One region of the Hyphomicrobium sp. GJ21 genome, then DNA from elsewhere that is predicted to be linked to it. Evidence: riboswitches for the same ligand, from Rfam matches in the RefSeq annotation. Region 1 holds a riboswitch; each other region holds the start of a gene.
What was found. A riboswitch is a leader RNA that binds a small molecule or an ion and turns the genes downstream of it on or off. The one in region 1 is predicted to bind cobalamin.

Region 1 (10,438 bases):
CAGATCGGTGAAGCTGAGATTCAACCGGCGCGCTCTGAGCCAGGAATGTTCATTGTGATGTTCGATTCCCGCGCTGGAAATGCAGCCAGAGTTACGGTGCATACATCGCAGGACTACGATCTTATCGTGCGCATGCTGAAGCGTGCGCACGAGGATTGATGCCTGTTTAGGCGATGCCGATGGCTCTATGATTTTGTAAGCCGGTAAGAAATTCTATGGAATTTGATTTTGATCTTATGTCGCCGGCGCAGCGTTTTGCGTTTCTGACCGGAGCAGTGGTTCCAAGGCCGATCGCGCTGATCAGCACGTTAAATCCGGCTGGCGACTGTAACGCAGCGCCTTACACGTTCTTTGGTCTTGCCGGTACCGATCCGCCGGTGGTTTCGGTGACGGTTTTTCCGGCACCCGATAATCGCATGAAGGATACTGCTGCGAACATTCTGCAGACGAACGAGTTCGTCGTGAACCTTGTCTCTGAAGAGTTAGCCGCTGCGATGAACGTCACGTGCATCGACGCTCCGGCTGGCGTCAGTGAGTTGGAACTTGCTGGACTCGCGTCTGCGCCGTCGGTCAAGATCGCGACGCCGAGGATTGCGCAAAGTCCGATCTCGCTGGAATGCGTGCTGCACAGTATTGTCCCGCTCGGTGCCAAGCAGTCGATCATCCTTGGGCGGATCGTTCACGCCCACATCCGCGACGAGTTCCTGTTGGATGCAAAAGCGCCGCTGATCGACACGCCTGCGATGCGCCTTATCGGCGGAATGCACGGAACAAGTTGGTACACGAGAACAGCGGACCTGTTCTCGATGGATCGGCCAGCGTGGAGCGATTGGATTAAGGAAGGCAAGGTCAGCTCGTAAGCTGTACCCAGAGCCGCGGCTGGTCGGCGTGCGGGGGCTGCCGTGGCGTCTCCGTGCGGCGCTAAGGCAGGATTGGGATGCCTCAAAGTGCTGGAAAAATAGAAGAAAAATCTTATATCAGTATCCAGGTTAGTCACAGACCGCTGTCGCTTCGATTTCATTGGAAGCGCCGGGCGTGACAGTCTTTGCATTACCGGAGGCTCCCATGGCTGCAATTCCGCACCCTGTCGATCTCACGCTCAAACCCGAAGTCACGGCATTTTTCGATCCACCCACCAATACGGTGAGCTATGTCGTCAAGGATCCGGCATCGAGCGCCTGCGCCATCATCGATAGCGTGATGGACATCGACTATGCAGCCGGGCGCATCAGTTACGAGTCGGCCGACAAGATCATTCGCTTCGTCAAAGAGCATGGTCTGAAGGTGGAATGGTTGATCGAGACGCATGCGCATGCCGACCATCTGTCAGCGGCACCGTATCTACAAGGCAAGCTTGGCGGAAAACTGGGCATCGGCGAGAACATCAAGATCGTCCAGGACGTGTTCGGTAAGATTTTCAACGAAGGCACCGAATTCCAGCGTGACGGAAGCCAGTTCGATCGGCTGTTCAAAGACGGGGACACGTATCAGGTCGGTGGCATGACGGTTTTCGCAATGCATACGCCGGGTCATACGCCCGCGTGCATGACGCACGTCGTGGGAAATGCGGCATTCGTCGGCGATACGCTGTTCATGCCTGATGGCGGTACCGCGCGCGCCGATTTTCCCGGTGGCGACGCGCATGTTCTCTTCCGCTCAATTAAGCGCGTTCTCTCGCTTCCTCCCGAAATGCGGCTTTTCATGTGCCACGACTACGGCCCCGATGGGCGCGACATCAAATGGGAGACAAGCGTCGCGGAGGAGCGCGCAAACAACATTCATGTTCGCGAGGGCATCAGCGAAGACGAGTTCGTCAAAATGCGCACGACGCGCGATGCGACGCTCGGCCTGCCGAAACTGATTATTCCGTCGATCCAGGTCAATATGCGCGGCGGCAACCTGCCGGAGCCTGATCAAGGCGGTAAGCGGCATCTCAAGGTTCCGATCAACGAGCTTTAGTTGGCTCGCGTGATCCGCGCTTCAGCGCGTCGTAGTGCTGAAGTCTTTCTTGTCGGGGCGAAGGGCACATCAAAGCAGGTGCCGTCCGCCCCGACTAAATAGCTAGATCCCCGTTGTCAGCGATAAGGGGAGTGCTTCGCCTTATCTTCGGCCGTCGTGAGCGATTTCAGGAACGCAACCAGGTCGGACTTTTCCTTCTGCGTTAGTCCGAGAGGATGCAAAACGCGTTCTGCGTCGTGCTCGAAGCCACCCTTGTCGTAGAATTCCACGACGTCCTCGAGGGTCGAAAGTGAGCCGTCGTGCATATACGGAAACGTCAGTTCCACGTTGCGCAATCCTGGCGTCTTGTAAGCCCAGCGATCCTTGGCATCGAGCGTTATGGCAAACCGGCCGATGTCGTTGAGAACGGGAGCTGAGTAGGACGTCATGTCCTCATGCTTCACTTCAACGAACTCGCCCGGCGCGAGTTGAACTTTCGACACGCGCGCGCCGGCTCCGATCGCCGTTCGGTAACCGATGCCGGTGACGTAGAAGTTGCCATCGGTGAAGAGCGCGGATTTTTCGCCGACCGTATGGCAGGTCGAGCAATTACCTTTGCCGGTAAAAATCTCGAAGCCGTGCTTTTCGCTATCGGTCAAAGCGTCTGCTTTATTTCCATAACGCCATTGATCGAAGCGCGAGTTGCCCGCGAGCAAGGTTCGCTGATATGAGGCGAGCGCCGTGCCGATTGTCTCCATGGAGACGCCGTGCTCGCCGAATGCAGCCTCGAACAGCCCTTTATAGTCGTCGAATCCTCTGATGCGGTCGACAACATTGCCGATCGAGGGATTAGCCATCTCGAGCGGAGATAGCAGCGGCGCCCATGCCTGCTGTGCGAGGTCAGTCTCGCGCCCATCGTGGAATAGAGTTTTTTCGTAAGCGACATTGTAGAGCGCGGGCGCGTTACGATTGAGACTGCGCCCCTCCATCCCGATCGCGGTCGCCGATTGATTGGAGGTCAAGCCCTGGCTCTCGATGTGGCACATCGCGCAGGAGTTCGTGTTGTTGAATGCAAGGCGCCGGTCGAAGAAGAGTTTCCGGCCGAGCTCAACCTGATTTTTAACAGGCCGTTGATGAGCTTCTAGAGGCGGAAGACCGAGCGGAACGGGAAAGTCGACTTCGCTTGATGCGGGTCTGGACGAAAAATAACCCACCAGCAAAGCGCACGTCAGCGAGATGCATATGGGAACGGCGAGAGGCAAGTGTCGCTTTATTTTCATTTCATTCCTGTGACGTTGTCATTCTTCTTCGAGAAGAAGCGTACCGATGTCCGAGATGATCACATCCGAGTCTAGAAACCGTGTCGTGTAAATCTCTCGCACCCAACCCTCCTTATCTATGAGGAACACTTTGATGAGATGATTGATGACGTCCGTTCGCTTGCCGGCATCGTCAAATTCGCGTGCGGCCGGCACGTAGAGGTCATTCAGTATAGGCGCCAAAAATGACTCGGACCAGGTCGTCAGAAACGACCACGGCGCTTCCGGAGTGCTCATCGACGTCTGAAACATAGACATCATCTCCGGAGTATCCACTTTGGGATCCAGGCTCAAAAAAACCAAGCGGACTTTGGAATGGAATTTTTTGTTTGCCTGAATCGAGGCGTGAACTTTCTGAAACGCTTCCCACGCCTTGGGGCATCCGTCTGGGTCGCGGCAGGTCGAATAGAAGAAAGAGAACAGCGTGATCTTGCCTTTCGTGTAACTCGAAAGGCGACGCGGGAGCCACGGGCTATTCTCGAGAACCCAGCCGGACGGAGCCGGCTGGATTCGCTGTAGTTTGTAAGTTCCGACCTCCGGGTACACAGGACCCGCTATGGCTTGCTGGTTGGCCGCCATCGCAAAAATGATGGCGAGCAACAGGACTATTCCATAGCCATCCTGCGCGCAGCGCGAACGCTGCGCGCGGGGCCGATTTGACAATAGCAACTCTTAATCTCCGAGTGCTGCAGCTTTGGTCGGCTTAGCCGAGAACTTCATGTGATGAGCCCGACCGAGCTTCTCAGCATGGAAGTCGACCGAGAACTTCTCAACAAGTTCCTTGCCGTTCCAGTCGTACGCCTTGAGCCACTGCTCGTTGTCGGCGCCCTTTTTGTCCCAGTTGGCGAGGAGCGAGGTCGTGAAGTACACGCGCTTGCCGTCGAAGCTCTGGGAGACCATGTTGACCTGGCTTCCCATTTTCTTCGAGTAGATTTCTTTCGGAGCGTCGAGATTCGTCAAATCGAAGTATCGCGTCGTTCCGTCCATGAAGGTGTTGACCCAAAGGCCCTTGCCATCAGCGGTGATGGAGATGTCAACCGGCAGCGGCACCTTCGACGGATCGCCGATGTTGCCGACGTCCTTCGCCTGCCACTCACCCTTGTCGTCTTTCTTGACAACCCAGAGCTTCGAGGTCAGCGCGGTCGCGGTGATTGCCCAGTTGTCTTCCGGCTTCAGCGACCAGCGGATCTCGAGCGGTGCGCCCGGGACGTTCATGGTCTTGATGGGCTTCATCGACTTGTAGTCCCACATGACCATCGACGTGCCGAAGCGCTTCATGGCCTCGGGATCTTTGATCAGCTGACCCATGTCCATCATGTAGTTCGTCCAGCCCGTGAAGCTCGACGTCAGCATGACGTTCTGGGCCGGGTTGATGCCGATGTCATACCCATAGCCGTCGCCGCCGTTCTCGAGCGGCATCTTGTGCGTGGAGATCAGTTCGCCGGCGTTGTTGTAAACGGCGATGCCGGTCTGGCCGTCGTGCGAATTCGGATTCGAAAGCGCCTGGATCATCATGCGGCCGGCCGTTGCATAGAACGTGTGCGGGCCGACGAAGCCGGTCTTTTCAGCAAAGTCGGTGATCGTCTTTACGATTTTCGGCTTCGACGGATCGATGAGATCGAAGATGAAAATCTTGTTGTCGTCCAGACGGCCGGCCCAAAGGAAGCGGCGATCGTCAGTAAAGCCAGTGTGATGCGCCTCGCCGCGTCCGCCGACCGACAAGGAGTTGACGACCTTTCCGAAGGTCGGGGAATTCGGCTGCACGTCGATCGTCACGAGCTTGTCGGATTCGTCGCCGATACCGACTTCTCCAAGTGTCCAAACGTGGAGAAAGTCTTCTTGGCCCTTAATCAGCGCCGACGTGTATGGCGAGTTGCAGGTTTCGTCCGCGATCGTCAGCGTCGGCCCGACGACGAACAGGGCCAATGCGCAAACGCTCGATTTAAGTAGCTTCCTCACTTCGTTTCCTCCTCCGCGGCTGCGGTTGCAGCCGGTTTTCATTTTGACATACGTGACCGAAGCTACTGGGACGGCGGGAGGAAGTTAAATTTTGTTTCCCAATACAAATTATTCCATTTTCCTATAGATCAGATCCAAGCGAAGAATGTTCTGGTTTTCGAGCGTCGCTTCGATATTTTACTGAGCTCAATCCCGCGCTTTTCCGGGGATAGAAAAATGATCAGCTCAGGTTGATTTCATGAATTTTCGGCAGCTGCGATATGTTCAGGCGCTTGCTGAGGAAGGATCGTTTCTTGCCGCCGCGCAGCGATGCAAAGTCTCTCAGCCCGCACTTTCGAGCGGGATTGCGCGTCTCGAAGCCAGTCTCGGTCAACGCATATTTGAACGTACGACGCGCAGCGTAGCACTGACCGATTACGGCAAGATCATTTTTCCATCCATTATCGACGCCATCAATGCGGTCGAACGAATGCGTGATCTCGCCGTACCACCAGTACCGCGTGGGCAACTGAAAGTGCGTGAAAGGCGAACCTTTCCGCGTCAGAGTACGGGTTCCGAGTTTGGCAAGCTCAGGGTCCGATGATTTGGCGGACTTCCCGCCAAATCTTCAGGCTTCCGGCGCTTTATTTCTTTGAAGCCGCGTCGACTGCGTCCAGCGCGCGGGCCGAATACACGAGGGCAGCACCTGCGTTCATAGCGATTGCGACGCCAAGTGCTTCGGCGACCTCTTCCGTGGTTGCGCCGCTCTCGACGGCTTTCTGCGAATGCACCGAGATGCAACCGTCGCATCGCGTCGTTACAGCAACGGCGAGCGAAATCAATTGCCGTGTTTTCTCGTCCAAGTGATTGGTCTTCGCGCCCGCGCCGCTGGCCATCATGTATCCTCCGACGGAATCGGGCGAGAGCTTTCCGAGTTCTCCGATGCGGCCCATCAGAGCGCCGCGATAGTTCGACCAATCCATGAGGGACATGCTCAACTCCTTATGAAAGACCCTGCGATGAGGGTATCTGCGCGTTGGTGGGCATTCTGGACGTAGCTCAGAAGAGTATTTGTGCCGGTTCCGGCGAGCAAAACCGTGCGCCTACCTACTACATGGTAGGGTGAATTTCAATCCGTCTGCAATTTTGGTGCGTTCGTCGGCGGCCATGCTTAATCATCCATAGGTTTGCGCCGGCCGCGAATTGAAGGCTTTGCCACCAATCGCGGTGTTGCCGATTTGTCGACGTTGTCGCGGTTGGCGTTGTCTAAGAATAATTTCGTTGACTGCTGCGTGAACGCTGTATGGAATGCGTGCTGTGACGGTGCTCTGATCGGTGCAAGCCGGTACGAGCTAAGAGGGAACACGGTGAGACGTAAGTCGATGCCGTGGCTGCGCCCGCAACTGTAAACGGCAAGTCGTTTCCGCATTACGCCACTGATATTCCGCATCGGAAAATTGGGAAGGCAGGAGACAGACGTTCGAGCCGTGAGCCAGGAGACCTGCCGACACAAGTCGCCCATCCTCAGTGCGGGACGCCTGCAGGAACGGAATGCCGGAGTGGCGGCTGATGTGCAACCGATCGGGAGCAGCGTCAGGGCTGGCAAGAGACATGATCACGAACTAGCAAAAACATTGAGCACGCCTTGATGCGTCAAGGATAACTGCGCTTCGCGTCCTGCGAATTTGCGCACGCTTGGTGTTGTGCTGTGAAATGCGCCACTTCTGCTGAAGCTCCCGTCACTTATTTGAGACGGGGGAACATACATGTCGTTGAATGCGTCGGGAAAAACCGCGAGCCATGCGCTCAAGTCGGTTCTTTTTTCCGCGAGTGCGATCGCCGGCGTCGCCAGCTATGCCGTATCGGCGTCCGCGCAGGTGACCGAGCTGGAAGGCGTGACGATCTATTCGGCAAACCAAACGCCGATGGATGCGTCCAAAGTCGGCTCGAGCGTGGAAATCATCACCCAGAAGGACATTGAGAGCCGCGGCCAGACGTACGTGAAGGACTACCTCGCCACGCTTCCGGGGGTAAATTTCACTCAGAACGGTCCGCCAGGAACGACGTCAGGCATCTACATTCGCGGGGCTTCTTCGAGATACGTCAAAGTGCTTGTCGATGGCATGGATATATCCGATCCGTCGGCGCCGCAGACGGCTGTCTCGTTCGAGCATCTTCTCGTCGGCGACGTTTCACGCATCGAGGTTTTGAAGGGTTCGCAAAGCACGCTCTACGGTGGCGACGCCGTCGGCGGCGTGATTACCATTGAAACAAAGGCCGCGCAGAAGCCCGGTTTCTTTCAGCAGGGCAATATCGAAGGCGGCCAGTACAGCACCGTCAACGGGGCCTACACGGCTGGTTACGCGGCGGCGAACGGCAGCAATATTTCGGCGACGATTCAGGGCGTCGGAACGGATGGCTTTTCGGCCTACGCCTACGGACGCGAAGACGATGGCTATCGCAATCTAACGTTCTCCGGCCGCGGCGAGTATTTTCTGACGCCGTCGTGGAAAGTGTTTTTCGCCGCCCGCGCGCTTGATGCGAAATACAGTTATGACGGTTATCCGCCGCCAACCTATACGTTCGGCGACACGCTCGATAACGGGACGACGACGCAGCAGGCTGGTCGCGTCGGCACTGAATTTTCATTGCTCAACGGCGCGTTTCAGAACACGCTCGCCATCCAGGGCATGAACGTCAAGCGCGAGACATTCAACGATAAGACGCGCGGTGGATGGTATGACGGTGATCGCATCAAGGGCGAATACAAGGGCGTTTTCAAGTTCAACGACTCGCTCTCGTTGCTTGCGGGCGCCGACTGGGAGCGAACTGGAGCTTCAACCAACAGCAATCCGCATCGAGAGACGATGGATCTCAATGGGTATTACGCGCAGTTGATGATGGAGCCCATTCAGGGGCTGTTTCTGACCGGCGGTGGCCGTATCGACGATCACAGCACCTTTGGAACCTTTGATACCTATCGCATAACCGGCGCGTATCTCATTCCGGGAACCGAGACAAAACTTCATAGCAGCGTCGGCACCGGCTTTCGTGCTCCGAGCCTCTACGAGCTTTACGATCCTTACTACGGGAGCACGGCTCTTCAGCCCGAGACGAGTTTCGGTTGGGACGCAGGCGTCGAGCAGGGCTTCGACAAGGGCCGTTATAAGTTCGACGTCACGTATTTCGAACTCGATACGGACAATCTGATCAACTGGAGGCCTACCGGTTATTACAACATTCCCGGCGTCGTGCATCGCAACGGCGTCGAGGTTTCGGGGACGGCCGTGCTCACCAGCTGGCTGTCTCTGACCGGCGGCTATACCTACACAGACGCGACGGATGCGAAAGACAAGCGCTTGGTTCGTATTCCGCGGCATTCGTTTGCTGCAGGTGTCAACGTCGTTCCGATGGATAAGGTCGCGTTGAACGTCACGGCACAGTACGTCGCCGATGTTGTCGACGATTCCTTTGATGCGCGGGGCATCGTCGCGCTCAACGACTACGTGCTCATCGGCGCCAAGGCTTCCTACGAATTTGCTCCTGGATGGAAGGCGTATGTGCGCGGCGAGAACCTTCTCAACGAGAACTATCAAACGGTCCTGGATTACGGAACTCCCGGCGCTTCGGTTTATGGCGGCCTGACCATGGCATTGCCCAGCGACTGAAGCGCAGGAAGGCTCATGCTTAACCCGCATGAGCCTTCCTTCTTTGAATACGAATGTTTGGCAGTAGGGAGCGTTGGAAATGTCAGCACAGATCCATGACAAGAGCCGTCCGCTCTCTCTCGTTGGACCCGAGCCGACGTCAGTCGATCGGAAAGACGACGGAACGCTCAGCAGGGAATATTGGGAGTTGCCGCTCGAGGAAGCCTATCTCGAATCCTTCCTGAGCGATGTGTTTGAGAATTATTGGCAAGGGCTGTGCTTTGGTCCACTCGTGCAAGGCGCGGCGTACGAGCTTCGCTGCATCAGTGCTCCAACGCGAATTTCGCTGCGCGACGGCTATCTGACGATCATGTTCGGGCACGGCGGCCACTTTCACCTCTGCATCGGAGAGAACAAGGGCTCGGAACGGTTTCCGGTCAGCGCTGAACTTCGTGCGCATCGGCGCCCCTCGATGGCGCGCATCTTTCGCGGCTACGGTCGCGACGGAAAGCCGGTGACGTGGGGCTTCGAGATGGCGAACGGCAAGAATGAGCCGATGCTCTCGATCTTTTTTCCGAACCCCTTCATCAACGAAGACGACAGTCTTTCCGACGAACCGCAATGGGCGCGGCTTGAGACTTGGCGCGCCATCGCAAAGACGTGGCTTGGACGAGAGCCCGAGGACATCGACAGTGCAGGCGCAGGCTTTAGGGCGGGCGTCAGTCATTGACGCTGCCGATGCAACGATGACGCGCGCAATTCGAGGCGCTGAACGTCCGAGTTCCGGAGCATCGGGCGGGGTCATGCGCGTGATCACGCTCGGCGGCGGTATTCTGTTGTCACTGCTATTTCACGGCTCGGTCCTGGCGACATTTCTTTATCTGACGAAGCAAAAGCCAGGCGCGATCGAGCAGCCGACCGAAGCGATCAGTGTGGCGTCGCTTCAAAGTGATGTGCTGGAAGCCGTCAGCGCTGCGCAATCGGCAGCCGCGGTATCGGCGTCGTCGGTGGACGAGACGGTCGGTGAAATCAAGGAGAGTGCCGCCGCGCAAGCTTCGCAGGCGCAGGAGTTCGAGGCGGACGAACCGCATACCGTTCCGGCTGCAACTGAGATCAGCAACAGCGCTGTGCAGCCGGAAGGTCTCGATCTCGTGCGTGGTGCGCTCGAAAGCGAGCGCGGCGCCGGCGACGAAACGGGAGCAACAGACGTAACGGCCGAAGCAGGCGCACCTGAACGGAACGTCCGAGAGCAATCGGCGTCACGCAAACCTAGAACGCCTTCGGAAGCTCGGCCGAACCACGACCGCTCGAGTCAGCGCAAACAAAGAGGCGCAGCGAGTGTCAGAGCCAAGAGCGGAGCGCAGGCGAGCGCCGGACGCGTTTCCGCAAGCTCGGGTTCGGCGCTCAACTATGCGGCGCTTGTCCGCGCGCGCGTCGCGGGACGAAGACCTGGAGGCAATGGCGGGCGTGGAACTGTCGTTGTCGCGTTCAGCGTTTCGCGTGCGGGGGCGCTGAACTCAGCGCGTATCGCGCGCTCTTCCGGCAATTCGAGTTTGGACAGCAGCGTGCTGGCGGCGGTGCGAGGCGCCGGTCCGT
Region 2 (10,438 bases), 240 kb from region 1:
AGAATGCCGGTCAAACGGGGATTCGTCATCGCACTTTGAGCGAGAGGTTCATGCCGTCGGATACGCTGGATTTGCTGAAACGCCTCGCTCGCGACTACGGCCGCGAGTATGCGCCTCAGTACGCCTGGGCAATCGTCGCGATGATCCTCGTCGCGGGCACGACGGCGCTCAGCGCCTACCTGATGAAGTACGTGATCGATACGATCTTCGTACAGCAGAACCGCGCCGCACTGACCGGGATCACGCTCGGCATCGTCGCCATCTTCCTCGTCAAAGGTTTGGCGGCCTACGCGTCCGAAGTGATGGTCGGCACCATCGGCAATCGTCTCGTCGCGGAAACGCAGAGGCGCATGTTCAACCACCTTCTGAAGGTGGACATCGCGTTCTTCCAAAACCATTCCTCGAGCGATCTCGTCACGCGCATTTCAAATAATGCGGCCGCGACGCGCGACGTCCTGAACATGATCTCGATGAGCTTCGGCCGCGACCTGTTCACGATCATCGGCTTGGTCGCAACTATGATCATCCTCGATCCGATCATGACCGCGATATCGCTCATCGGCGGCCCGCTCATCGCCATCACATCGCGGAAGCTGCGCAAGCGCGTGCAGAAAGCCGCCAAGAGCGAGGTGAACAAGACCGCTGGTGTCATTCAGGCGACCCGCGAGCTGAGCCAGGGAACGCAGGTCGTCAAATCGTTCCAGCTCGAGAACCACATGCGCACGCGCGCGATGAACGCCATCAGCGCCGTCGAACGCCTCAACATCAAGATGCTGCGTATCAAGGCGACAGTGAACCCGATGATGGAAGCCGCAGGTGGCTTCGCCGTCGCCGGTGTGGTATTCTACGCTGGTTGGCGCAATCTCAACTACGGCGATACGCCCGGCCAGTTTTTCGCATTCATCACGGCGCTGCTGATGTGCGCCGATCCGGCGCGGCGCGTATCGCGCGTGCATCTTCAGCTTGCGTCCGCCATGGTCGGCGTCCGCATGATGTATGAACTGCTGGACACCCCCGCGAAAGAAGACGAGCCCCCTGGCAAGCCTGCGATCGAAGTCAAAGGCGGCGAAATTGAATTCCACGGCGTCACGTTCTCTTACGTGCCCGGCAAGCCCATCATCAGCGGCTTGAACTTGATCGCCCCGGCAGGAAAGACGACAGCGCTCGTCGGCCTCTCCGGCGGCGGCAAGACGACGATCTTCGCGCTGCTGCAGCGCTTCCGCGAACCCGATTCCGGATACATCACGATCGACGGCCAGAACATCGCGACGTCGTCGCTACCGTCCGTCCGCCGCAACATCTCGACGGTCGGGCAGGATGCCTTCCTCTTCGATGGCACGATCATCGACAATATCCGCACGGGCCTTGAATCCGCGTCCGACCAACAGTGCATCGACGCCGCGAAGTCCGCGAACGCGGACGAGTTCATCGTCAAGCTGCCGATGAAGTATGACTCTCCGGTCGGAGAGCTTGGCACTCAGGTTTCCGGCGGACAGCGTCAGCGCATCGCCCTCGCACGGGCGTTCCTGAAGGACGCCCCGATCATCCTTCTCGACGAACCGACGTCGGCACTCGACAGCCACACCGAGGAAATCATCCAGCGTGAGCTGAAGCAGTTGACGACAGGAAAGACCACGCTGGTCATCGCCCACCGACTCTCGACAATTCTGCACGCCGATCTCATTCACGTCATCGACGCCGGCCGCATCATCGAAAGCGGCACGCACGACGAGTTGCTCGCCCAAGGCGGAGCCTACAGCCGCCTGTTCAAGCTCCAGTTTGCAAAATACGCCGAACAGAAAGATGCGCTGGCCCACGCCGTCTAGTGCGCGGCGCGCACTCCGTCGCGACTGAACGATTGCACCGCGAGGGCCGCGAGCGCGAGCACCGCACCGAAGCCGCAGACCGCGAGCCAGCCGTCGTAATCCCACGCAATGATCCCGCCGATGGAACCCAGAGCGCCGCCGGCAAACATCGTGGTCATGAAAACGGTGTTGAGCCGGCTACGCGCGCCCGGATGAAGGTCGTAGATCACGTGCTGGTTTGAAATCATCGTGCTCTGCGCGCCAAGATCCATGATGATCACGCCCGCCACCAATCCGGCGAGTTGATCCCAGGCGGCGAAGAGCAGCCACGATAGGACGACAAGACCCGCTCCGAGGCGAAGTACAAGCCCGCTTCCGCGCGTGTCCGCCAGACGCCCGGCAAGCGGCGCCGCAATAACGCCGGCCGCACCAACTATTCCGAATAATCCGGCTGCATCGGCACCGAGATTGAAATGCGGCTCTTCGAGGTGCAGCGCAAGCACGGTCCAGAACGCCGAAAAAGATCCGAACGCCGCAGCCTGCATCAGGCTCGCCCGCCGCAGCTTCGGCTCCGAGGTCCAGAGATGCAGCAGTGATCTGAGCGCCGCCGTGTATCTGATGCCCGAGTGCGGATAATTTCGCGGCAAGGCAATCGCCATGGCGATCGCTCCCGCAACAGACATCGGCAACCCGAGCTGAAACATCTCGCGCCAACCGGCATAGGTCGCGACAACACCCGACAGCAGCCGGCTAAGCAAAATTCCGCATAGCAACCCCGCCATCACCATGCCGATCGTGCTGCCGCGTCTCTCAGCGGAGGCGAGCGATGCGGCGAATGGAATGATCTGCTGCGCCACCGACGCACATGCGCCGACGATCAGCGACGCGCCAACCAGCGCCGCAGCATTCGGCGCCAGCGACGCCGCATACGACGCCAGCCCAAGAATGACGAACTGCGCAACGATCAGTCGTCGGCGATCCATAAGATCACCGAGCGGCACAAGCAAAAAAAGCCCGAGCCCGTAGCCGATCTGCGTCGCGGTTGGGATAAGCCCGACCCACCACGAGCCGGAGAACTCCCGCTTGATGACGCCGAGCATCGGCTGGTTGTAATAAATATTCGCAACGGCGACCCCGCAGGCGACGGCCATCGTCAAAATCAATCCGAGGCTCAAGGTCCGTTGACCAAACTGAGCGGATCCCGTCGTTTCGCTGCTCATCCGCCCTTTCGCCGTCAAACGGTCGTGAACATCATGCACTATTGCAGGAGAGTACGCTTCGGAACCAACGTTCTTCCCACCGCGTAACTATTCGGCTTCCATCCGAGCAGGAATTACGTGCCGGTGACTATCCTCGGATGGACATAGGTGCTTTGAACGTACGGCTATACTCGATCCAGCCTGTCATGGAGGATGCAATGAAACTTCTGATAACGGTGATCGCCACTCTGATTATGACGCCTGCCGCTATGGCCGCAGACGTAACCTGCAACGCAGCGGCGAAGGAAAAGAACCTTCACGGAGCCGCACTCAATAGCTTCGTCACCAAGTGCGAGAAAGACGCCAAGGCGAAGTGCGACGCGGACGCCAAGGCAAAGAACCTTCACGGCGCGGCCGAAAAAAGTTTCACGACGAAATGCATCAAGGATGCCTCGGGCTGACGCTCCCAACGGAGCGGGCGAGGCTCGCGATACGGGTCGTCGTCGCCAGACCCGCTCCGCAACTCTTAATAATCTCGTAAGGAATCCGACGACCGAGCCGTCTCTGAATCGGCCACCGATAATGACAAATTAAACTAAATTCTCAGCGTTTATTTATCCGGCCGACGTACAAATTGAAACTTGCGAATTCCGATCAGCGCCTGACTTCAGGTTAGCCCGCAAGGTTCAATTGCAATGAAATATTCTCTCCATCGCGCACCCCGGCTACGCCAGACAGCACAGAGCCAGTCGATCGACAGCGCACGGGCCGAAGAGGCAGCCGACGCCGACTTCAACGCCAAGATGCAGCTCTCGTTTCTCGAGTCCGCGATCCAAGATTGGAAAGCTCAGCGCGCGACAGACAACGACAAAACCGAGAAGACTTTCAGCGACGCAGCCGAAACTGACGCTGCTCCGAAATCCTCGTGGCGAACTCCTCTTTCGAAAATCAAGCCGTCCACGCTTGCCAAGTCCGCGTTGGCGCTTGCTGTGGCGCTGATATTGGGCTGGGCGCCTGCCGTCCGTCTCCTCGCCACCACGAGCGCGGAGGCCGTGGTCAACGCCCGGGTAATCACACTTCGCGCGCCGATCGAGGGCGATGTGACGATGGCCGCCACAGCCACTGACATCGGCAGCACGTTCCGCAACAACGAGGAAATTCTGACGATCCGCAACCGCCGCGCCGACTATTCGCATCTCGACAGTCTGCGCCGCGAGCGCGACCAGCTCGGAACCGCGATCTCGGCACTTGAAGCCAAGAAGCAGCTCCTCGAGCAAAACCTCGTCGAGCTCAGCGAGCAACAGGAGAATTTCCGCGTCGGACGCATCACGCAGCTCGACCAGCGCATCCGCGAAATCGACGCCGACCTGGCCGCCACCGAAGCGCAACACGACATGGCGTTGCAGACATTGACGCGCGCCAGCGCACTGAGAAAAACGGACGCCGTCAGCCAGGCTTATCTTGATAAGGCGCTGCAGGACGAACGCGTGACCAAGAACACGATCCAGAGCCTCACCGAACGCCGCAAGGGATCGATGGTCGAGCTCGAAGCCGCACGCAAGTTCATCTTCATCGGCGACAGCTACAACGACACGCCGCAATCCGCACAGCGCAAGATGGAAGTCGCGCTGGAATTGGCCGACGTTCGCGCCCGCCTCGAAGGCAGCAAGGCGGAACTGGCCGTCCTCATGACACGCATCGACGCGGAAACGCGGCGAAACGAAGAGCTGTCTACTGCCTCGATCCGTTCGACCGTCAACGGCCGCGTCTGGGAAATTCTCACCGCGCCGGGCGAGCACGTCAACGCCGGACAGGACCTCATGCGCCTGCTCGATTGCGGCAGCGCCATGGTCACCGCGAGCGTCAGTGAGACGACCTACCAGAAACTCCGCATCGGTCAGAACGCAACCTTCCAGCCGCGCGGCGGCGGCAAGGAATTGCACGGTCGCATCGTCGGCCTCAACGGTTTGGCAGCGGTGTCCTCGAACAGCGCCATCCAGCAGAGCATGCTGGCGCGCGAGCCCTATCACGTCACCTTGAATTTCCCCGGCCTGACCGAAGGCGCCGAATGTCAGATCGGCCGCTCCGGCCTCGTCAAGTTCGACACGTCGTCCCCTGGTGCCCTGGCTTCAACTGACTGACCGGAGACGGCGTCATGACGTATGCGGCCGGCATGGGCTATTGGGATGCGCTCGCACCTGCGATCGTATTGCTGCTGATTGCGCTCGCAATTCTCCCGTGGGTCAATCGCAACAACACGACGGTGCGTGTGATCGCGATCACCGTCTGCCTGTTCCTCGGCTGGCGCTACATGCTGTGGCGCATTTTCGAGACCATTCCCTCGCCTGAAAACCCGATCGATTTTCTGACCGGCTTGACGTTCACCGCCGTCGAAGCGATCGCGATGCTCGGCGCCACAGCCTCTCAAATCTTCCTGACCCGCACGCGCAATCGAACCGCCGAAGCCGATGCGAATGTAAAGCGTCTTCTCGCCAAGCCGGATGTGCCGAAGATCGACGTGCTGATCTGCACCTATAACGAAGGCGAAGATATTCTCGATCGAACGATCATCGGCGCGCTCAACATCAACTATCCGAACTTCCGCATCTGGGTTTGCGATGACGGCCGCCGCAGCTGGCTCAAGGAATTATGTGAGCGTCGCGGCATTGGCTATCTGACACGTCCCGACAATGCGCATGCGAAAGCCGGCAACATCAACGCCGCTTTGAAGAACCTTGCGGCGCTCGACGAGAAACCGGATTTCATCTCCATTCTCGATGCCGACTTTATTCCGTTGCCGGATTTCCTGACGCGCGCCGTTTCGCTGGCACTCGGCCCCGATGTCGGCGTGGTGCAGACGCCGCAGCACTTTTTCAACCCCGATCCGATCCAAAGCAATCTCGCGGTAACGAAAGTCTGGCCGGACGAGCAGCGCTTCTTCTTCGACATCGTCATGGCCTCTAAGGATGCCTGGAACGCCGCCTTCTGCTGCGGAACGTCGTCCGTCATTCGCTTCGACGCCTTGCAGAGCATCGGCGGCTTTCCGACCGACTCCGTGACCGAGGACTATCTCGTCTCTCTGCGGCTGAGGGAAAAAGGCTTCCGCACCGTTTATCTGAACGAGATCCTGTCTCTCGGCCTCGCGCCCGAAGGGCTCGCCGAATACACCACCCAGCGCGCGCGCTGGTCCCTCGGCTTCGTGCAGATCTGCCGGGGCCATAGCGGCCCGCTGAAATGGGGCAACGGCCTGCCGTTCGTCGATCGCATCATGCTCTGCGAGACCTTCCTTCATTGGTCGGCGACGCATCTCTTCCGCGTGCTCGGCATCATCGTGCCGGCGCTATATCTCATTCTCGATATCCAGGCCGTGCACGCCAACGTCATCGACGCGATCTGGTATCTGGCGCCCTTCATCGTCGTCCAATCCGCCATCTATGTCTGGCTGACGGAAGGGCGCGTGCTGCCTCTGATGACCGATCTCTATCAGATGCTCTGCGCTTCCGAAGTTCTGAAATCCGTCTGGTCCGGATTGCTGCGCCCCAACGGTCAGAAATTCAAAGTGACGGCAAAAGGCGGCGACCGCAGCAAGCAATTCATCCAGTGGCCGCTTCTGCGCATCTTCGGAGCGCTGCTGTTCCTGACCGCATTCGGCATCGCCAATGCCTTCATCTTCGATCAAAGCCGGCCGCTCGCCGAGTCGAGCGCGATCGCGTTTTTCTGGAGCTGGTACAATCTCGTCCTTCTGACGTTGTGTTGCTACGTCTGCACCGAGCAGCAACAGCGCCGTACGGGAGACCGCTTCGACGTGCGCGTTCCCGTGAAGCTTGCCTTCAACGGCGAGCAGCGCGATTATTTCGCGTCCGATCTTTCCGTCAGCGGCATGCATCTGATTGGCGATCTACCGGTTCCAGTCGGAACACCGGTGAAGATCAGCTTCGCCGACATCTCGCTCGAAGCCCACATCCGGCGAACGACGCAAACAGGTTTCGGCCTGCAGTTCGAGACAACCGACAAAGCCAAGATGAGCGTGCTGCGCTACATCTTTTCCTCGCCCCGCGGCGTGACGAGCGGCAACATCAAGCCGCATCTCCTCGCACGCGCTGTCGCTGCCCGCGTGTTCCGCTAGCGAGAATTCGCGTCATCAACCGTTCAGCGACTTCAGCGTCCAACGCTTGCCGTTCGAGCCAAGCTCAACAACGCCGAGCGGCGCGATGTCGACCCGCCAGAACGATACCGGGTTCGCTTCGAGCGCGACGACGACGGCCGCGCGGATGACAGCGGGATGTGTAACGGCGACGCTCCGTCCCTGGCTCTCCGGCGCCGCCCTCAACCAGTTCGCGACGCGCGCCAGAAGCGCCTCGACCGACTCGCCGCCGTGCGGGCTCGCTGCCGTATCCGTGAGCCAGCCGACCATCGCCTCCGGCTCCGACGCTTCGACGTCGGCGAACGTCCGCCCCGACCATCGACCAAGGTCCATGTCCCGAATGAGAGGCTCGATCTTAGCATCGACATTGAGCGCCGCCGCCGTTTCGACCGCTCGCCGCGCCGGGCTGGTCCAGGCGTTTAAGAACTGCGGCAAATCGCCGGAAAGCGCGGATGTATCGCGCCGCGCCTTCTCGTCGATGCCCTCATCCAAGGGGAAGGCCGCCGCACGCGTCGCAGCCGTCGGAGCATGGGAAATGAGCGTCAGCCGCTGGATCATGGGCGTTGCTTTACATTGACAAAGGCTCGGATCAACCTATGGTGGACCTTCGCACGTCATGGGTAGGAAACCGGTGAAATTCCGGAACGGTCGCGCCACTGTGATCGGAGGATGCCGCAAAGCTCCAGCCGAAAGTCAGACCCTCTTGTGATGGGCCAACGCTTGATCGGGACGCGCAATCCCAAGGAGGCCCCTTAATGGCATATTCTTCCGTCATCCAAGACACCGTTGCAACACCCATTCCGGTCCGTGAGATTCTGCCCTGGGCAATCTTCGGCGGACTGCTGTTCCTTCTCGCGATGTATTTCATCGGCGTCGAGGAAGGCGCGATGGCGATCTTCAATGGCATGTACGTGCACGAATTCGTTCACGACGGTCGCCACCTTCTCGGCTTCCCCTGCCACTGATCAGACGCGAGATAAAATCATGGGACAATTGTTGCTCCGCGGCATGCTCGCGGGCCTTTTTGCTGCGCTTCTGGCATTCGGTTTCGCGAAGATCGTGGGCGAGCCGCAGGTCGATCGCGCGATTGCATTCGAAGAATCGCACGCCGCCGCTGAACATCAGGCCAGTGCCAACGGCGCTGCTGCAGCGGCGGAAGAACCTGAACTCGTCAGCCGCGAAGTTCAGGCAGGGTTGGGACTGCTCACGGGCATCGCGATGTTCGGCACCGCTTTGGGCGGACTTGTCGCACTCGCCTTCGCGTTCGCGAGCGGCAGGCTGCTGAAGTTCCCGCCGCGAACGACGGCCATCGTCATCGCTGCGGTCGGATTTCTAGCGCTCTACGTTGTGCCCTATCTCAAGTACCCGGCGAACCCGCCAGCCGTGGGCGCCGAGGACACCATCGCCTATCGCACGCAGCTCTACTTCACGATGATGGTGTTTTCCGCGGCAGCCCTGGCCGTTGCCGTAACTCTCGGACGCGCGCTCTCTTCAAGCCTGGGCTCGTGGAACGCGACGATCGCGGGCGTGCTGACGTACATCGTGCTGGTCACGATTGCCGGCTACGCGCTTCCGACCCTCAACGAAGTCCCGAACGACTTCCCGGCCGATCTCCTCTGGAAATTCCGCACTGCCTCGTTCGCGATCCAGGGCATCCTCTGGGCGACGATTGGGCTTGCTCTCGGCGCTATGGTCGAACGAAGCCAGACGCGAACGGCATACTGACGAGCGATATGATCGGGCCGCTCGCAAGGCGGCCCGAAACATTTACGGCTATCATCATATTAGGGCAGTCGATTTGGCACGGCACTCGCCTTGCGTAGGCATCTGTAAACTCGATCCCGCTACCGGCTTTTGTATTGGTTGCGCGCGTACAGGCGGCGAAATCGCCGACTGGATGGCAATGGACGACGACCGGCGCGATGACGTCTGGCGTCAGCTGCCGGAGCGCCTCGCCAATCTTGCGATCCGCGTGCACCTCCTGCCCTGGACGCCCGCTGAAATCGCAATCTGGACCTGCGAACAGATTTCCGAGCGGCAGGGCACATGGGTCACCGGCGTCCCTGGCGCCGTCGCCGAGTTTCCGTGCACACCGGATCGCCGTATCGGCATCGACACAGGCGACGGATCGATGATCGCGCGCGCCGACGATTCCACATTTCGTCTGCGCATCAACGAACGGCTTCGCGCCTTTGCCTTTACCGACGGCGGACCGATCGTGCTCGCCATGCCGCGCGCGCGCGCAAACATGACGGAACACACGACCATTCAGGATCTCGGAGCCGATACCGACGCGATAAGCACCGCGCATCGGAGCGACCGCCTGTTCGACTTCGGCATCGGCCGCAAGAATGCGCGCTTCTGCGTACGTACCGGCGACAGCGCGCTCGCCGAACGCCTCGCAAGCCAGATCGGCCGGCCCTGGTCCGATCTCATGGCCGATATCGGACCGGACGTCATCGCCGCAAGCCCGCACCGCGTCGTCGAATCGGCGGCGGTACGTATCGAAGTTTACACGCCCATTCCGAGACCGGATCAGAAGTCCGCTTCCGGCGCGCATACTCATTTGCTCCCGGAATTTCTCAAAACGGGCGAAGAAATTCCCGCAAGTCTGGCGTTGCCTGCCTTTGCGATGCCCGTCGCGATTTTCTATCCCACGCCCGCGGCAGGAAACTGAGTTTCTCACCCTTTGTCCCCAGCCCGCCGCAGCTTACGCGCGTTCAGTGTTGAGACGGCCGCGCCGGCGTAGTACGCAAGTCACGGGATCACATTGAGAACAAAGAGAGGATCGCATGCGCAGCGCCAGGCTCGGAACTCTGCTCGTTGCCGCTTTCTGTTTGGGCTCATTTGCCGTCAGCGCGCAGGACGCGCCGCCGATGCAGTCGTCCTTTTCGGCTCTGATCGCCAAAGACTACGAAATTAAAACGGTCACGGTCGTCCCGCTCGAGGTCGCCAAGCGCGCCACCGAGTCGGTTAGAACAGATACCGTGATCGTGACGCTGCAGAACAAGCAGTCCGTCGCCGTCTGTTACCTCGCGTTCGCCAACTGGGCGTTCATGAACAAGACGTCGCTCGATACACCGACGCTTTGCGAAGTTCGTGAAGGCGCGGCAGCCGAACCGCAGGCGACGTCCAATCCGCCGCCGCCCGGAACGACGCCTTAAGCGTGGTTAACGCGCGCCATGCGAAACGCACGGCGCCGATCGCACCGGTTTTCATCGTCGTTTTGCAGAAAACCGCCACAGTTTCACCGCCACGCGCCGGTCAATTGAGCATCTTACAAATGCGAT
Region 3 (10,438 bases), 1.2 Mb from region 1:
CTCGGGCTTATTCCTGCTCCGGTGCGGACGTGGCAGCGGGAAAGCGCAAGCATCATCGGACTGCTCGCCATTGCCGTGGCCGTTGTCTGCTTCGGTGAGAAGACGCCGTTCCCAGGATATGCCGCCTTGTTGCCATGCGTCGGGGCAGCGCTGATCATTTGGGCGGGCGGCACCACGCTCGTCGCGCGCGGCTTGAGCTATGCGCCGATCGTTTTCGTCGGCTTGATTTCGTATAGCTTGTATCTTTGGCACTGGCCGCTGATCGTCTTCGCGAAGCTTCTGCTCGTGCAGCCGTTCACGCCAATGCAGCAACTGACTTTGATCGCGGTCGCGACCGCGCTTTCGATCCTGACCTGGCGCTTCGTCGAAACGCCGTTCCGCCGCCGCTCAGGCGCGATGTCGAGCAGGAAAGCGGTCTTCGCGGGCGGCGGCTTGAGTCTCGGCGCGTTGGCGATCGCGGCGGCGATGCTCGTCGGCGTTCAAGGCATGCCGAACCGCTTCCCGTCGGAAATCCTGAGCATCGCTGCGGCAGCCCAGGACGCGAGCCCCAGGCGCGGCGCATGCCATTTCGATGGTACGCTTGCAGGCGACTTTGAAAAATCCTGCGTTCTCGGAGCCCCCGTCGCGCCGACTGCCATCGTCTATGGCGACAGCCACGGCGCCGAATTGGCCGTCGCGCTGGGCGCACTCGCAGAACTCAGAAATGAGAGCGTCCGCGAATTGACCGCATCAGGCTGTCCGCCCGCGCTCGATTTTACATACCCTGGCAAAGGCGAATGCCCCGCGTACAACGCGAAAACGATCGAACATCTGGTTGCGCTTGCCCCAACGACGATCGTCGTGGCGGCAAACGCGGTCGCGTGGACGCAGGAATACTCGACCGACTTCACGCGAGGTCTGGAAGCGGCGCTCCGGGCAATGTCGTCCGCTGGCCACCGCGTCATACTGTTTGGCCAGGTGCCGCCGCATCCGAACCAGCTGCCTGTCCCGGCCACGTTGGCGCGACAAGCCATGCTCGGAACAAAGCCCGAGACATATGCTTTTCGGCCCGACATGCAGGCCTTGCGAAAGCTCGATGCGACGCTCGCAGGCCTCGCCTCGGCCGCTGGCGCGACCTATATTTCCTTGCTTCCGGCGCTCTGCAATGAGAACGAATGCAAAGCAGCGATCGATGGCGCGGTCCTGTATTTCGATGATAACCACTTGACCGTCGCCGGTGAGAAGCTGATAGCGGCGAAACTCCTCGCTCCGGTATTATGGCCTGGCGAAACGGCGGCCCAGTCCATCGACAGCGGGAAGCCTGCCACCCTGCCATGACGCCCTCATGCGGCGTCAACATACGAAACGAATAACGAGTTCACGACACGATGATTGATCAAGCAGCGCGCACGACGGTCGCGGCGTTTTATAAATTCGTCGATATCGATGATCCCGCAACCCTGCAGCGCGAACTTCGCGCATTCTGCGCGGAGCGTGACGTCAAGGGAACGATCCTCATCGCGCCTGAAGGCATCAATGCCACGATTTCCGGACCCGACGCCGACATCGCGGCCGCCATCACCAGACTTCGATCAGATTCCCGTTTCGCGACTCTCGGCGTCAAATATTCTTACGCGGCCGCGCATCCGTTCAAGCGCTTCAAGGTGAAGGTCAAACGCGAGATCGTCACCTTCGGCGTTCCCGGTCTGCATCCGTCGACGTTGACCGGTCACCTCGTCGAACCGAAAGATTGGAACGCGCTGATCTCAGACCCTGACGTGGTCGTCATCGACACGCGCAACGATTACGAATTCGGCATCGGCACGTTCGAAGGCGCACGCAATCCGCGCACGCGCTCGTTCAGTGCGTTCCGCGATTACATATCGTCCGAACTCCAAAGCACGCCGGACAAGAAAATCGCGATGTTCTGCACCGGCGGCATTCGTTGCGAGAAGGCAAGCTCGTATCTCCTCGCGCAAGGGTTCACCGATGTTCATCAACTGAGCGGCGGCATTCTCAAGTACCTCGAGGAAATCCCTGCTGACGAAAGCCTGTGGCGCGGCGAGTGTTTCGTGTTCGACGAACGCGTTGCGCTGGAGCACGGCGTCCATCGGGGCCATCACGAACTCTGCGCCCGGTGCGGAAGCCCGCGCCGCGCTGGAGATGCGCAGAGCGACGACCACCTCTGCGCCGCCTGCAACGGAGCCATTCAATCGGCGTGAATTGTCGGGCGAGCGTGGATGCAACGGCCGCCTGCCGCCATGCCGATTTGGTTAGCAGCGCTTAATCTGAAATTTCGTCCGCTAAAATTATCGGCGCGAGGAAAAAACCGGCTGAATGGCGTCGAAAGAGGCACCTAAGCTCTTAGGGACGCTTGCAAATGCCGTCGCGATTGCGACCTCGGGCCTCTCTGACTACCTGTCAAAGATGCTATAGGAGCGTTTTCGACTCTGTAGCGCGGTTCGAAACCGGGTAAATGTTGCCAATGGCATCTCGCGATTCTGAAAATTCATTTGACGGCCAGGCCGCTCCGATCTCGCTGACGCAATTGATACGGTGGAGGCGCGACGTTCGCCGGTTCAAGGCGGACCCGGTGCCTGATGCGCTGATCGATCGGCTGCTGCGTCTCGCGGATCTGTCGCCCTCCGTCGGCAACAGCCAGCCGTGGCGCATCGTCAATGTCAAAGACAGCGCCGTGCGCGCCGCGGTCGTCGAAAACTTTGAATCGCAGCGTCGCAAATCGGCTGAGGCGTACAGCGATGAGCGGGCCAATCTCTACAGCAAATTGAAGCTCGCAGGGTTCGACGCGGCTCCGGTTCATCTCGCGGTCTTCTGCGATCATGATGCCGCGCAAGGTCATGGCCTCGGCCGCCAGACGATGCCTGAAACGCTCGAAAGCTCGTGCGCGTGCATGGTCACGACACTCTGGCTCGCGGCGCGCGAGGCTGGGCTCGGCATGGGTTGGGTGTCGATCGTCGATCCCGCGACAATCTCGGCGATGCTCGGCGCTCCGGCGAATTGGAAATTCATCGGCTACCTGCTTCTCGGCTGGCCCGAAGAAGAGCACCTCGATCCGGAGCTTGAGCGCCTCGGATGGCAACCGCGCACGCCGTTTGAAACGCGATATTCGGAGCTGGGGTCGTCGCCGAGCACTGTCGGCGCGAGCGAGTCCGGTCAGCGGGCGAAGATGGGAACCGTCACCCTCGTCGGCGCAGGCCCGGGCGATCCTGACCTGCTGACGGTCAAAGCCTTGCGCGCATTGCAATCGGCCGACGCTGTTCTCTTCGATGATCTCGTCGCGAAGCCCATCCTGGCGTGCGTGCGCCCCGGCGCGCAGCTGATCGACGTCGGCAAGCGCGGCTATCGCAAGTCCTGCAAGCAGCCCGACATCAACGCCGAAATCATCCGCTTGGCGCGCGAGGGCTTGAGCGTCGTGCGGCTGAAATCCGGCGATCCTCTGATCTTCGGCCGGGCAGGGGAGGAAATTTCCGCGTGCCAGGAAGCCGGCGTTCCCATTTCCGTCGTCGCGGGCGTGACTTCGGCGCAGGGCGCTGCCGCCGGTCTGAAGGTCGCGCTGACACATCGCGATTATGCGCGCCGCTTGCAGTTCATCACCGCGCATGACCGGCGGGGCCATCTGCCCGCCGACATCGACTGGGCATCTGTTGCGGACGTTGCAGCAACGACGGTCGTCTATATGCCGAAGCGCACCCTCAGCGAATTGACCGAGGCTGCGATCTCGCACGGTCTCGATCCCAACATGCCCGCCATTGCCGTCGCGAACGCAACGCGCCCCGATGAGCAAGTCTTGCTCTCCTCCGTTGGAAAGATCGCGGCTGAGCTTGACGCCGCGCATCCGGATGGCCCCGTCTTGGTCATGATCGGTGAAGCTCTGCGCCATGCGACGACGGCAGACGCGAAAGAGGCGAGCACGCTTGCATCGGCTATCGGCGGCCTGCCGATTGCCAGCTGATGCAATGAGATCTCGCTCTTTCCTTTCGCAGGCTCGATAGCGATCATGTCGCTCGCGACGACATTGATTATTCTCGTCGCCGCGCTCGGCGTCGAAGCGCTGTTCGGCTATCCGCAGCGACTTTATAAGCTCATCGGACATCCGGTCACCTGGATCGGTGCGCTGATTTCAAAGCTCGATCGTGATCTCAACCGCGACGATGAAAGCCGAGCCGCGCGCAAGGCATCCGGTGTGCTTGCGCTGATCGTCCTCGTTGCGATCCCTGCCGGTCTCGCGTGGATCGTCCAAATCACGTTGGCTTCGACGTGGCTCGGAAATATCGCACTCGTGCTGATCGCCTCGACGATGCTCGCGAGCCGCAGCCTCTACGACCACGTTCGCGATGTCGCGCAGGCTCTGCGCAACGAAGGGCTCGACGCCGGGCGCACGATGGTCGGCCGTATCGTCGGACGCAATCCCGAAACGCTGGACGAGCACGGCGTCGCGCGCGCTGCGATCGAAAGTCTTGCCGAGAACGCTTCAGACGGCATCACCGCGCCCGTGGTCTGGTTCGCGCTGCTCGGATTGCCCGGCCTTGCCGCCTACAAGGCCATCAACACGGCAGATAGCATGATCGGCCATCGCACGCCGCGCCACGATGCGTTCGGCTGGGCGGCGGCCCGCCTCGATGATCTCGTCAACCTGCCTGCGTCGCGCTTGACTGGTTTTCTGTTCGCGCTGGCGGCGCGGTTCATCCCGAATGGCTCGATGGACAACGCGTTCCGTGCCATGCGTCGCGACGCGCATCGCCATCGCTCGCCGAATGCAGGTTGGCCGGAAAGCGCGATGGCGGGCGCACTTGGCCTCAAGCTCAACGGCCCGAAGACCTACGGCGCGACGCACGTCGATGATGCCTATATGGGCGACGGACGGCGCGAGGCGACGGCGGACGACATCGATCGCGCATTGCGCCTTGCGGTCGTCGCGTGGGGGCTGATGATCGCAGGTCTTTCAGCGATCGTGCTTATTTTGCAAGCTTGAGAAGCTGATCGATATCGATGTGCTTCGCGAGATGATCCGCAAGGCGATCGAGAACCCGATCGACGGTCGCCTCGTAGCTTTCGCCCGTCGCACGCACGCCAAGCTCCGAAAGAAACGCCGCCCGCGCGGCATCGGATGAAAACAGTCCGTGGACGTAGCAACCAGCCACGCGTCCGTCTTGCGAGACTGCGCCGTCGTTTCGCCCGTCCGAAAACGTCAGGAACGGCCGCTCGAGATCAGCGCCGGTCGTCTCTCCGACGTGCATCTCGTAGCCCGAGAACGGAGCGCCACTCGCGCGGAGCGTACCTTCGACGTTCGCCAGTCGTTTCTCCGGCCCAAGCGTTGTCTCGACATCGAGCAGTCCAATCCCCTCGACGCGACGCGCCGGGCCTTCAATGCCGTGCGGATCGGAAATCGACGTGCCGAGCATCTGATAGCCGCCGCATAGCCCGAGCACGCGTCCGCCGCGCCGAACGTGCGCTTTGATATCGATGTCCCAGCCTTCCGCACGTAGCGCTGCCAGATCGTCGATCGTCGATTTCGAGCCTGGCAGCAGAATGAGATCGGCATTCGCCGGAATGGCGCGACCGCGTTCGATCATCTCAACGCTGACATCTGGCTCGTTCCTGAGCGGATCGAGATCGTCGAAGTTCGAGATACGCGGCAGCATCGGCACGGCAATCGTCAGCTTTCCGTTGCGCGCGGGCGAACCCGACTTCAACAGATCGCGCAGCCCAAGCGCGTCCTCGGCCGGAAGCTTACGCGCTTCGTCGAAATAGGGAACGAGGCCAAGCGGGGCCCAATTCGTCAGTCGCGCAATCGCCGTCATGCCATCCGCGAACAGCGAAGCGTCGCCGCGCATTTTGTTCACGATAAAGCCGCGGATCATCGCCGCGTCGTCAACGTCGAGCACATGCTTCGTGCCGACGAGGCTTGCGATGACACCGCCCCGGTCGATATCGCCGATCAACACGACTGGAACGTCCGCCGCTCGCGCGAACCCGATGTTGGCAATATCGTTGGCGCGCAGATTGATTTCCGACGCGCTGCCCGCGCCTTCGATAAGCACGAGATCGGCGTCCGCCTTGAGATGCGCGAAACTTTCCAGCACGGCCGGCAACAGATCGCGCTTCTTCGCTTGGAAATCGCGCGCAGCCGCCGATCCGGCCATGCGTCCCTGCACGATGATCTGTGCGCCGATCTCGCTCTGCGGTTTCAGCAGCACGGGATTCATATGTACGGAAGCCGCGACGCGTGCGGCGCGCGCCTGCAGTGCCTGTGCGCGGCCGATCTCGCCGCCGTCTGCTGTTACCGCCGCGTTGTTCGACATGTTCTGCGGCTTGAACGGTACGACGCGCACGCCGCGATTAGCGAACAGGCGACAGAGCCCGGCCACGATCAGCGACTTGCCGACATCCGACCCCGTCCCCGAAAACATCAACGCCCGCGCGGCCATGTCTTTTCTCAACATCTAGAGAGCGTCACAGGCACTCGCACCTTGGGTTTTCTCCACTAATTCCCCTCCTTTTAACGGGGAGGGGTTAGGGGTGGGGTGAAGCACCACGCGGCCGGCCAGCGGTCGTATTCGAATAGAGACCCATCGATACGCGCAAGATATCGACCCACTAAAACTCGATGCCTTCCTGCGCCTTGATGCCCGCCGCGAAGTGATGCTTGACGGCTCCCATGTCGGTGACGCCATCGGCAAGCGCGATAAGCTCCGGCTTTACATTCCGTCCCGTGACGACGACATGCAGATCGCTGCGCCGGTCACGCAACGCCGCGATAACCTCGTCGATCGGCAGGTAATCGTAGCGGAGCGCGATGTTCAATTCGTCGAGGATCAACAGACGGATCGTCGGATCGGCCATCAACTCACGAGCCTTTGCAAACGCACGCGTCGCGGCAGCAATGTCGCGCTCACGGTCCTGCGTCTCCCAGGTGAAGCCCTCGCCCATCGTGTGCCAGGAAACCTGATCGCCGAAACGCATCAGCGCATCGCGTTCGCCGGTCTGCCACGCGCCCTTGATGAACTGCACGACGCCGATCCGCCAGCCGTGGCCAAGCGCGCGAAGCGCGAGCCCGAACGCCGCCGTCGACTTTCCCTTGCCGGGGCCAGTGTGCACGAGCAGTACGCCCTTCTCGATCGTCTTGCTCGCGACCTCGGCGTCTTGCACGGCCTTGCGCTTCGCCATTTTCGACTTGTGACGTTCCGCATCGTCCGTGGATGTTTCTGGAGTGCTCATCATCAACCTTTCAAAGTCATCGGTAGCCCGGCGGCAACGAAGACGACGCAATCCGCAACCGCTGCGATGCGCTGATTGAGCCATCCGGCTTCATCGCGAAACCGTCGCGCCAGAGCATTGTCCGGCACGATGCCGAGCCCGACCTCGTTCGAGACCATGATACAGGGTGCGGACCGTTTCGAAAGCGCCTCGACGAGCGTGCTTGTTTCGCGCGCGATATCCCGCTCGGCGTGCATGAGGTTCGAGAGCCAAAGCGTCAGGCAATCGACGAGGCACGGCTGATCGGCGGCCTCTCCCGCAAGCGTCGCAGCGATGTCTAGCGGGGTCTCGTATTGAACCCAATCCGGTCCGCGCCGCGCCTGATGATGCGCAATGCGCTGACGCATTTCCTCGTCGAACGCTTCCGCCGTTGCCACATACGCCCACGGCCGCGGCAACGCCGAGATCAGCCCTTCCGCATACGAGCTTTTGCCGGACCGCGCGCCTCCGAGCACAAGGGTTAAAGGCGGCAGGATGGCATCGGACATAATGGCCTTTCGATCGATGTGTAGGGCGCGTTGGGCGATTGACGAAGCACGGGGGGTCACTTATCGATTGGGCGGATGGTCCCTCGCAAGAGGGTTTCGAAGGGAATGCGGTTGAACTCCGCAGCTGCCCCCGCAACTGTAAGCGGCGAGCACATGGCAAAAGTACCACTGGGACATCCCGGGAAGGTTGCCAGATGCCGCGACCCGCGAGCCAGGAAACCTGCCGTCGGATACCCAACTCGAACCGGCGCCGGCGGGGCGCGGAAAGGTTAAGATGCAGCACACAGCATGTCGCGCGCCATTCGGTGCGCTCCCCTAGGCGGCGAAATCTGAAGTCGCCGCGCGGCCTCGCGCATGCGCCGCCGTTCTCAGTTTGAAAGTTTGCATCGGGAGCACTGAATGTCCGCACGTAAAGTTCCAGTCACCATCGTTACGGGTTTTCTCGGCGCAGGCAAAACCACGCTTGTCCGTCACGCCATTGAAACTGCCGAAGGCCGCCGCCTCGCGCTGATCGTCAACGAGTTCGGCGACGTCGGCGTTGATGGCACGATCCTGCGTTCGTGCGGCATCAAGAACTGTCCGGAAGAAAACATCGTCGAGCTGACCAACGGCTGCATCTGCTGCACCGTCGCCGACGACTTCATTCCGACGCTCGAAGCGCTGCTGTCGCGCCAGCCCGCGCCCGAGCACATCATCATCGAAACGTCGGGCCTCGCGCTACCGAAGCCGCTGGTCAAGGCATTCGAGTGGCCCGATATCCGCAATCGCGTAACCGTCGATGGCGTGGTGACGGTCGTCGATGGACCGGCCGTCAAGGCAGGCCGCTTCGTCGACGATCCGGAGAAGGTCGCGGCGCAGCGAGCAGCCGACCCTTCAGTCGACCACGAAAACCCGTTGGAAGAAGTGTACGAGGATCAGCTGCTCTGCGCGGATCTCGTTGTGCTGAACAAGGCCGACTTGTTGTCGGACGACGACGTCAAAACGCTGTCGGACGAAATCAAGCGCAGCATTCCGCGCGCCATCAAAATCGTCGCCGCGCGCGAAGGGCAGGTGCCTGCGGGCGTCCTCCTCGGATTGTCGGCTGCCGCCGAGGACGACCTCGCGGCGCGTCCCTCGCATCACGACAATGAAGCCGAGCACGATCACGACGACTTCGAAACCTTCATCGTCGACGTGCCGGAAGTCGCAACACCGGACGATCTCGCATCGCGCGCCAAGGCCGTCGCCAACGCCCACGACGTTCTGCGCGTCAAAGGCTACGCGGCGATCGGCGGCAAACCGATGCGGCTGCTGCTGCAAGGCGTCGGCGAGCGCGTCGATACGCGTTACGAGCGCGCCTGGCATCCCGATGAAGCGCGCGTCGGCCGCCTCGTCGTCATCGGACAAAAGGGTCTCGACCGCGACGCCATCGTTCGCACGCTGACAGGCGAGAGCTGATGCACATCGTTGTCCGCGAGGCACGAGAGCTTGACGAGGCTGCCGCCGTGCAGGACCTCGGGCTCTCGCCCGCGGACATTCTGGTTCTCTCATTTTCGGATTCGGATTTGGCGATGGCCGCCGCCGCATTCCGCGACGTGCCCGAAGCACAGCGGCCAAGCTTGCGCGTCGTCAACTTAAGCGCGCTTCGCCATCCGATGTCCGTCGATCTTTTCATCGACGCGACGGTGAATGGTTCGAAGGCCGTTCTCGTGCGGTTGCTCGGCGGCCTCGACTATTGGCGCTACGGCGGCGAGCAACTGAGCAAGCGCTGCCGCGAGCTTGGCATCGCGTTGGCGATCGTTCCCGGCGACGGACGGCCGGACTTGCGTCTCGCGGCGCTCTCGACACTTCCCGCCGATGACTTGGCCAATCTCGAAGCTCTGCTCGACGAAGGCGGCATCGAGAATACGCGTGCGGCGCTCACCTCCGTATTGGCGCGTGCCGGTGGCAGCACCGAGGCTTTGCCGCGCGTTCGCGCGATACCCGCTTACGGCGTCTATCGCGAAAGCCCGCAAAGGTTCGCACGCGGCTCCGCCGTTATCGTCTTCTATCGATCGCATCTGCTGGCAGGCGACGTTGCGCCCATCGATGCGATTGCCGATGCCTTGGAGCAACGCGGGCTCGCGGTGACGGCGATGTTCGTTCCGAGCCTCAAGGCGCCGGATGCCGCCGACTGGCTCCGAAACGAACTGATGAACATCACACCCGACGTCATCATCAACGCCACGGCCTTTGCCGCGCGCGACGGCGATCACACGTCACCGCTCGACGCCGCCGACTGTCCGATCTTGCAGGTTGCACTGACGAATGCGTCGCGGACGCTGTGGGACCGCTCGCAACGTGGCGCCAGCGCATCTGATCTGGCGATGCATGTCGTGCTGCCCGAACTCGATGGTCGGCTGTTCGCCGGGGTCGTCTCGTTCAAGGAGCCCGACGAGACTGTCAACGACACGGGCGTCTCGCTTCTGAAGCATGCGCCCTATGATCATGGCATCGCGCACGTCACGGACCTCGCAGCCGCATGGGTGCATCTCCGTGCAATGCCCCGGAGCGCGCGCCGCGTCGGCTTGCTTCTGTCGACCTATCCCGGACGGCCGGACCAGATTGCGCACGCCGTCGGACTTGACGGCTTTGAAAGCACGCAGCGCATCCTCTCGCGCTTGCTGAACGATGGCTATGGCATAACCGACGCGCCACGATCGGCACGGGACGTG

Region 2: it holds a riboswitch for cobalamin, as region 1 does, so the genes downstream of both, HYPGJ_RS11095 (CbtB-domain containing protein) here and HYPGJ_RS09890 (TonB-dependent receptor) in region 1, are expected to answer to the same signal.
Region 3: it holds a riboswitch for cobalamin, as region 1 does, so the genes downstream of both, cobW (cobalamin biosynthesis protein CobW) here and HYPGJ_RS09890 (TonB-dependent receptor) in region 1, are expected to answer to the same signal.

What each region holds. Positions count from the first base shown of each region.
Region 1 covers NZ_CDHO01000003.1:328,193-338,630, reverse strand. Annotated here, with positions in the region: gene HYPGJ_RS09930 (hypothetical protein) at 1-159, shown strand, start outside; gene HYPGJ_RS09925 (flavin reductase family protein) at 216-860, shown strand; gene HYPGJ_RS09920 (MBL fold metallo-hydrolase) at 1,066-1,959, shown strand; gene HYPGJ_RS09915 (cytochrome c peroxidase) at 2,076-3,218, opposite strand; gene HYPGJ_RS09910 (SCO family protein) at 3,237-3,857, opposite strand; gene HYPGJ_RS09905 (selenium-binding protein SBP56-related protein) at 3,930-5,216, opposite strand; gene HYPGJ_RS18770 (LysR family transcriptional regulator) at 5,455-5,799, shown strand; gene HYPGJ_RS09895 (carboxymuconolactone decarboxylase family protein) at 5,840-6,187, opposite strand; cobalamin riboswitch at 6,500-6,719, shown strand; gene HYPGJ_RS09890 (TonB-dependent receptor) at 6,962-8,863, shown strand; gene HYPGJ_RS09885 (hypothetical protein) at 8,943-9,572, shown strand; gene HYPGJ_RS18415 (TonB family protein) at 9,589-10,438, shown strand, end outside.
Region 2 covers NZ_CDHO01000003.1:572,352-582,789, forward strand. Annotated here, with positions in the region: gene HYPGJ_RS11065 (ABC transporter ATP-binding protein) at 51-1,826, shown strand; gene HYPGJ_RS11070 (MFS transporter) at 1,823-3,025, opposite strand; gene HYPGJ_RS11075 (hypothetical protein) at 3,223-3,465, shown strand; gene HYPGJ_RS11080 (HlyD family efflux transporter periplasmic adaptor subunit) at 3,700-5,145, shown strand; gene HYPGJ_RS11085 (glycosyltransferase) at 5,160-7,130, shown strand; gene HYPGJ_RS11090 (histidine phosphatase family protein) at 7,146-7,706, opposite strand; cobalamin riboswitch at 7,732-7,867, shown strand; gene HYPGJ_RS11095 (CbtB-domain containing protein) at 7,904-8,113, shown strand; gene HYPGJ_RS11100 (CbtA family protein) at 8,133-8,873, shown strand; gene HYPGJ_RS11105 (DUF1289 domain-containing protein) at 8,947-9,825, shown strand; gene HYPGJ_RS11110 (hypothetical protein) at 9,941-10,312, shown strand.
Region 3 covers NZ_CDHO01000003.1:1,537,629-1,548,066, forward strand. Annotated here, with positions in the region: gene HYPGJ_RS15710 (acyltransferase family protein) at 1-1,317, shown strand, start outside; gene HYPGJ_RS15715 (rhodanese-related sulfurtransferase) at 1,368-2,201, shown strand; gene cobA (uroporphyrinogen-III C-methyltransferase) at 2,465-3,952, shown strand; gene cbiB (adenosylcobinamide-phosphate synthase CbiB) at 3,998-4,972, shown strand; gene HYPGJ_RS15730 (cobyric acid synthase) at 4,956-6,428, opposite strand; gene cobO (cob(I)yrinic acid a,c-diamide adenosyltransferase) at 6,598-7,218, opposite strand; gene cobU (bifunctional adenosylcobinamide kinase/adenosylcobinamide-phosphate guanylyltransferase) at 7,221-7,745, opposite strand; cobalamin riboswitch at 7,805-7,988, shown strand; gene cobW (cobalamin biosynthesis protein CobW) at 8,145-9,182, shown strand; gene cobN (cobaltochelatase subunit CobN) at 9,182-10,438, shown strand, end outside.